3 regions of the Agarivorans sediminis genome follow, and region 2 is predicted to be linked to each of the others. Evidence: predicted binding sites of a transcription regulator. Region 2 holds the regulator's gene; each other region holds the start of a gene.
The links. The regulator sigma-54, encoded in region 2, starts transcription at its own class of promoters, with help from an activator protein. The targets are predictions, from matches to a motif close to GTTGGCACGNNNNTNGNNT.
Positions count from the first base shown of each region.

Region 1: a site for sigma-54 is predicted at 1,233-1,251, ahead of M0C34_RS07710 (FlgO family outer membrane protein). Genes of this name have one in related genera too.
Region 3: a site for sigma-54 is predicted at 807-825, ahead of glnA (glutamate--ammonia ligase). Genes of this name have one in related genera too.

Region 1 covers NZ_CP096670.1:1,704,498-1,706,774, forward strand. Annotated here, with positions in the region: gene M0C34_RS07705 (flagellar assembly protein T N-terminal domain-containing protein) at 11-1,153, opposite strand; gene M0C34_RS07710 (FlgO family outer membrane protein) at 1,301-1,885, shown strand; gene M0C34_RS07715 (LPP20 family lipoprotein) at 1,866-2,277, shown strand, end outside.
Region 2 covers NZ_CP096670.1:3,809,408-3,811,684, forward strand. Annotated here, with positions in the region: gene M0C34_RS17350 (RNA polymerase factor sigma-54) at 27-1,526, shown strand; gene hpf (ribosome hibernation promoting factor) at 1,551-1,838, shown strand; gene ptsN (PTS IIA-like nitrogen regulatory protein PtsN) at 1,847-2,277, shown strand, end outside.
Region 3 covers NZ_CP096670.1:236,537-238,813, reverse strand. Annotated here, with positions in the region: gene typA (translational GTPase TypA) at 1-569, opposite strand, end outside; gene glnA (glutamate--ammonia ligase) at 912-2,277, shown strand, end outside.

The DNA.
Region 1 (2,277 bases), 2.1 Mb from region 2:
ATGTGTAGGGCTATCGTTTACTGACTAGATCTCCTAGTTGAATGTTTGCTGTCATGGTTGGGTCGACCGCTACTACGATGGCACTTTCCTGATAAACCTGTTCGATTCTTACCATGCTGCCAGCGAGTTGCTGCTCTTGTCGAGGTACATCCCAACTCCCCCAGTGATAGTTTTGATGGATTAACTCTAGCAGCATACCAGTATTTAATTGGTTGGCTTGGCCCAAGTTAATTTGCCAGCGATCGGGCCCGAGTACTTTCACCACGCTGCCTTGTAAAGGTTGGCATGCTAGCAATGCATCTACTTCAGAAATCACCTGTTGCAAAGTGCTACTAACCGTTTGCCCATAAGACGATAACCAAAACTCGGCAGAGTGCGGTGAAATGATGGTTCGTGCATCGAACTCCCAAGGGGCATGAACTGAGAATCGCTTGTTATAAATCTCTTCCAAATCAATCGCATTATATACACGTGCATTGACGACAAAATAGCGGTTGGGATAGCTGAAATTAAATAGCTTGGGTTTGTGCTCTTGGTCTAGCGAAATGTTTTCAAGTTCTAAACCCAGTAAATATTGCGCCCCGTAGCGGTCGGCAACATCTTTAATGCCTTTAAAGTTATGCTCGCCGGGTTTGTAGTAATTAAGTGGTAATTTAGGCGGGTGCTTCACATTGAATTGGCGACCGACTTCTCTGGCAATATCGTAAGCACGTTGCTCTACAGCCGGCGAAATTTCATGTAATTGGCCCACTCTTACTTGGTGTTGCTGCTTTAGAAATGGCGGCAATAGCAACATGTTTTTACTGTAGCCACTGGCTTTACATTGGGTAGCCGCGGGAAAGACATCTGCCTGTAAAACCACATAGTATTGCTGCCCAAGGTTTCCTTCATCTAGCACTTTGATGTTGTGTAAGGAGCCTTTAGATACCACCTCTATCTGATCTAGGGTGAGTTGACCGCCAGATACTTGGCTAATACTAGTCACCGATGCGCCAGCATAAAGTAATAGCTGCTTAACGGCTTCTTGGGTTGCGGTGCTGCGGGCTTGGTCAAGATCCTGGTTAACGATGGTCGCTTGACCTTTCGCTTCATACCAGACTGCTTGGGCTGACACGCTGAGCAACAAACCAATGAGTAAAATAAGTTGTTTCATAAGTCCCTCCTAGTCCTAACTAAGCAATAACTGTACCCAAGTCTAGGTGTTATTTTTTTGACTGGAATGCTTTTTGCTTCATGGAACACATATTGCTTGGCTATTACTGTGAAATAGCCATAGTGAACGAGTAGGAAGGGGAGTTATATGCGTTATTCGATATGGCTTGTAGTGCTAATGATACTACAAGGATGTAATACCAGTTTACATCACGTTTCAAATTATCCATATGTTGAGCCTAGAGAGCAGCAAGATCAAGCTCTGTACGCATACGTTGATAATCTGTCTAAACAACTGACGGATGATATTGAGCTGAGTGCCTCTGATTCTGTGGCCATAAGTACAGTGGTGGATTTAGATAACTTACAATCCAGCGATAGTTTTGGGCGGCAAGTGGCAGAGGCAATGTTTGCCGCTTTATCCAATGAAGGCATAAATACGATTGAACCTCGCTTAACTGGCCGTTTTCAGATGGACCCTGGATTTGGCGAATTTTCTTTATCTCGAGATGCAGAGTTATTGCGCGAACAAATGCAGATAACTTATGTGGTCGTGGGGAGTTTTCAGCGAACCGGTTCAGGCAGACATGTCAATTTACGTTTAGTTGAGCTGGCTAATCAAGCGGTGGTATCTGCGGCCTATCAGTTTTTTCCAAATAGTGCAGGAGCCACCTCTCCTCGAGTCACTAGTGTTAATGGGAGCTTGCAGCGTCATGAACAAACTGTACTTTAGAACTTGGTTTTTAAGCCTTTCAGTATTGCTGCTGTTGGCATGTACGCCGACCACTCAAGTAAAACAAGTTGAGTGGACTTACCAACCACCGGGTGATTTTACGGTGGTGAATGCGGTTGGTTACGCTCCAATTAGCCAGCAGCGCGGTGCTGATAATTCAGCCAAGCAACTTCGCGCCATGAAAGCGTCAAAGCTTGATGCTTACCGTGAGCTATCAGAACAAGTGTATGGCCAACATATCGACAGCACCGCCACCATTAGTGACATGGTATTGGGTAACGAGCGTTTAGCGGCTTCTGTAGCCGGGGTTATTCGTGGGGCTAAAGTGGTTAATGCTTATGCAGTTGACGATGTGTATGTCACTGAGTTGCAGTTGGATTTTAGAGAAGTGT
Region 2 (2,277 bases):
ATAAGAAGAAGGAACAGCGGTAATTAATGAAAGCATCTTTGCAGTTGCGTCTTGGTCAGCAATTAACCATGACACCTCAGTTACAACAGGCCATACGCTTACTTCAGCTATCAACGCTGGATTTACAGCAAGAGATTCAAGAGGCACTGGAAAGTAACCCACTTCTTGAGGCGGATGAGTCGCAGCCAAGCGACAGTGACTCAGTTGAAAAGTCGGCCAACGAAAGAAGTGATGAGGCGGAAAACAGCCAGCCTGAAGTTGACTCTAGCCAAATTGAAGCCGGTGATGCCATTTCCCAAGACACGGTTGCTGAAGACCTACCCGTTGATTCAACATGGGATGATATATATAGCGCCAGTTCTGGCCCTGCGAGTTCAGGCTCTGCTAGTGGCGGCGAAGACAACGACATGTTGTTTCAAGGCGAAACCGTCGACTCCTTACAAGACCATCTATTGTGGCAAATGCGTTTAACTCCCTTTAGTGAAGTAGATCAAGCCATCGCATTAGCGATTATTGATGCGGTTGATAACTCAGGTTACCTCACTCAAGACTGTGACCAACTACTTGAAGGCTTACGCTCCAGTGATAATAACGCACTAGATGTAGAATTAGACGAAGTAGAAGCGGTGCTAAAACGTATTCAACATTTTGACCCCGTCGGCATTGCTGCTCGCTCCTTACAAGAGTGTTTAATGATTCAATTAAGTCGTTTTGCTGAAGAAACACCTTGGTTGAAAGAAGCCAGAGAGGTCGTATCAAATCATATCGACGTATTGGCCAACCGGGATTTTCGTTTATTAGCTCGCAAAACCAAACTCAAAGAAGAACAGCTACGCGAAGTAATGCGTTTAATCCACACCCTTGAGCCACGCCCCGGCAATGCGGTAGAACCGAATCAAGCGCAGTATGTAATTCCCGACGTATCCGTTATAAAACGCCAGGGCCGCTGGGTAGTAGAATTAAACCCGGATGCCATGCCTAAACTACGAGTCAATTCTCACTATGCGTCTTTGAGCAAAACGTCAAATGCTACCGATACTCAATTCATTCGCAGCCACCTACAAGAAGCGAAATGGTTCATAAAAAGTATTGAGAGCCGTAACGAAACCTTATTAAAAGTATCCAACTGTATCGTTCACCACCAACAAGCATTTTTTGAATATGGTGCTGAAGCAATGAAACCAATGGTGTTGAACGATGTGGCTGAAGCAGTAGAAATGCATGAATCGACCATTTCTCGGGTGACAACCCAAAAATTTATGCATACTCCCCGCGGAATTTTCGAATTAAAGTATTTTTTCTCTAGCCACGTGGCTACAGACGGAGGTGGGGAATGCTCATCTACCGCGATTCGCGCACTCATTAAGAAACTGGTTGCTGCCGAAAATACCAACAAACCACTCAGTGATAGCAAGATAGCTGACATTTTGGCAGATCAGGGGATCAAGGTGGCGAGGCGCACGATAGCAAAATATCGTGAGTCTTTAGCGATTCCACCTTCTAACCAACGTAAAAGCCTTATATAACGGCCACAAAAGGGGACAAGATATATGCAAATTAATCTTACTGGACACCATGTAGAAATTACTGAATCACTAAAAGAATATGTCCACACTAAGTTTGCCAAACTGCAACGACGTTTTGAACAAATCAACAATGTTCACGTCATCCTCAACGTAGAAAAGCTCAATCAAATTGCCGAAGCTACCTTGCACCTTAATGGCGGAGAGCTGTTTGCCACTGCAGAGCACTCTGATATGTATGCCGCCATTGATAGCCTCATTGATAAACTTGACCGCCAAGTTATTAAACACAAAGAAAAATTAAACAGACATTAGCCAAAGTAATGCAAATAAATAAAGTACTAAATTTGGACTGTACGCTTAGTACAGTCCAATGTTCCTCTAAGAAGCGCGCATTGGAACTGATAAGTGAACTCGTCGCTAAACAACTTGATACCAGTGCTCAAACTATTTTTGAAAGCCTGTTAAACAGGGAAAAAATGGGCAGCACCGGAATTGGCCAAGGTATCGCTATTCCTCACGGCAGAATCGACAATCAGCACCAAGCTACAGCGGTTTTTTTACGCTGTGACCCTGCTATTTCCTTCGATGCTATTGATAATAAACCGGTTGATCTTGTGTTTGCGCTGTTGGTTCCAGAAGACCAATGTAAACAACACCTTAATACCCTTTCTCAAGTGGCTGAGAAACTCAACGATAAATTAGTATGTAAACAACTTCGTAACGCACAAAGTGATGACGAATTGTACGACAT
Region 3 (2,277 bases), 1.0 Mb from region 2:
ATCGCTTGGAATAGTGGTTCCATATTGTCTGAAGGATTGTCTAAATCCATGGTCGCCCAACCATTGATGGCTGATGCATAGACCACTTTAAAGTCTAGCTGGTCATCGGTCGCGCCAAGGTTATCAAACAAATCAAAAACTTGATCCATAACCCAGTCAGGACGAGCGCCAGGCTTGTCGATTTTATTGATAACCAAAATTGGCTTAAGGCCTTGCGCAAATGCTTTTTGAGTTACAAAGCGAGTTTGCGGCATTGGACCTTCTTGCGCATCAACCAACAGCAACACAGAGTCTGCCATAGACATTACGCGTTCAACTTCACCGCCAAAGTCGGCGTGTCCAGGAGTATCAACGATGTTGATGTGGTAATCGTGCCACTCGATCGCAGTATTCTTTGCAAGAATAGTAATACCACGTTCTTTTTCAATATCGTTAGAGTCCATGACTCGCTCTTCAGCATCGCCACGGGTGGTTAACGTTCCTGATTGCTGCAATAGTTTGTCTACCAGGGTGGTTTTCCCGTGGTCGACGTGAGCAATAATGGCGATGTTTCTTAACTTATCTAGCACGGCGTTTAGCCCTTTATATAATGAGGTAAAATCAAAAAGTGGGCTATTGTACATATAAACGACAAATTCTCATAGTTTTAAGTTGATCACGGTTTTTCCTCTGCGTATTTAAGGTATGATGTTCACTGCCAAAACTACTTGCACCAAAACGGACAAGATTAGCACCATAAAGGTGCGATTGATTGCACCATATTGACGCTAACGCCCATTGTAACCATAAGTTTCAACAACTTATGCATTGGCACAGTTTTCGCTAGATGCAACACAGCAGTGATAAATTCGCAATTATTACAATTCAAATCGATTGAACCATCAATTTTGATGACACCGGAGGTTAAAAACATGTCTGCAGAAGTTTTAGCTTTGCTTAAAGAGCAAGAGGTTAAATTTGTTGACTTACGCTTTACCGATACTAAAGGTAAAGAACAACACGTATCTATCCCATCTCACCAGGTTGACGAAGATTTCTTCACCGACGGCAAGATGTTCGATGGTTCTTCTATTTCTGGCTGGAAAGGCATTAACGAATCAGACATGGTATTGATGCCTGATCCTGCTACTGCTGTTTTAGACCCGTTCACTGAAGAAAACACTCTAAACATTCGCTGTGACATTTTAGAGCCTGCAACAATGCAAGGTTACGACCGTGACCCACGCTCGGTTGCTAAGCGCGCTGAAGAATACATGCGTTCTACAGGTATTGCAGACGCTGCTTACTTTGGTCCTGAGCCTGAGTTCTTCTTGTTTGACGATGTTAAATACAAAACTGACATGTCAGGTTCTATGTACAAAATTGATGCTGATGAAGCATCTTGGAACTCAGACAAGCACTTTGAAGATGGCAACACCGGTCACCGCCCAGGCGTTAAAGGTGGTTACTTCCCAGTAGCGCCAGTTGATTCTTCACAAGATCTACGTTCAGCAATGTGTTTAGTACTTGAAGAAATGGGTCAAACTGTTGAAGCGCATCACCACGAAGTGGCGACTGCTGGCCAAAACGAAATTGCAACGCTTTTCAACTCTATTGTTGAAAAAGCTGATGAAACTCAAGTGCTTAAGTATGTTGTTCACAACGTAGCTCACGCTTACGGAAAAACAGCAACCTTCATGCCTAAGCCAGTTGTTGGTGATAACGGTAGTGGTATGCACGTTCACCAATCAATTTGGAAAGACGGCGAAAACTTGTTTGCTGGTGACCTATATGGTGGCCTATCTGAAACTGCATTGTTCTACATTGGCGGTATCATCAAACACGCTAAAGCGATTAACGCTTTTGCTAACGCATCGACTAACTCGTACAAGCGTTTAGTACCAGGCTTCGAAGCACCCGTTATGCTAGCTTACTCAGCGCGTAACCGTTCTGCGTCTATTCGTATTCCTGTAGTACCTTCGCCTAAAGCACGTCGTATCGAAGTACGTTTCCCTGACCCAACAGCAAACCCATACTTAGCATTCTCTGCAATGTTGATGGCTGGCCTTGACGGGATCAAAAACAAAACTCATCCTGGCGACGCTATGGATAAAGATTTGTACGACCTACCTGCAGAAGAAGCAGCAGCAATTCCACAAGTGGCAACTTCACTTGAAAATGCACTAGCTTGCCTAGATGCTGACCGTGAATTCTTAACGGCCGGCGGCGTATTCAGCGATGATTACATTGATTCTTACATCGCATTGAAATCTGCTGACGTTGAACGCATTAACATGA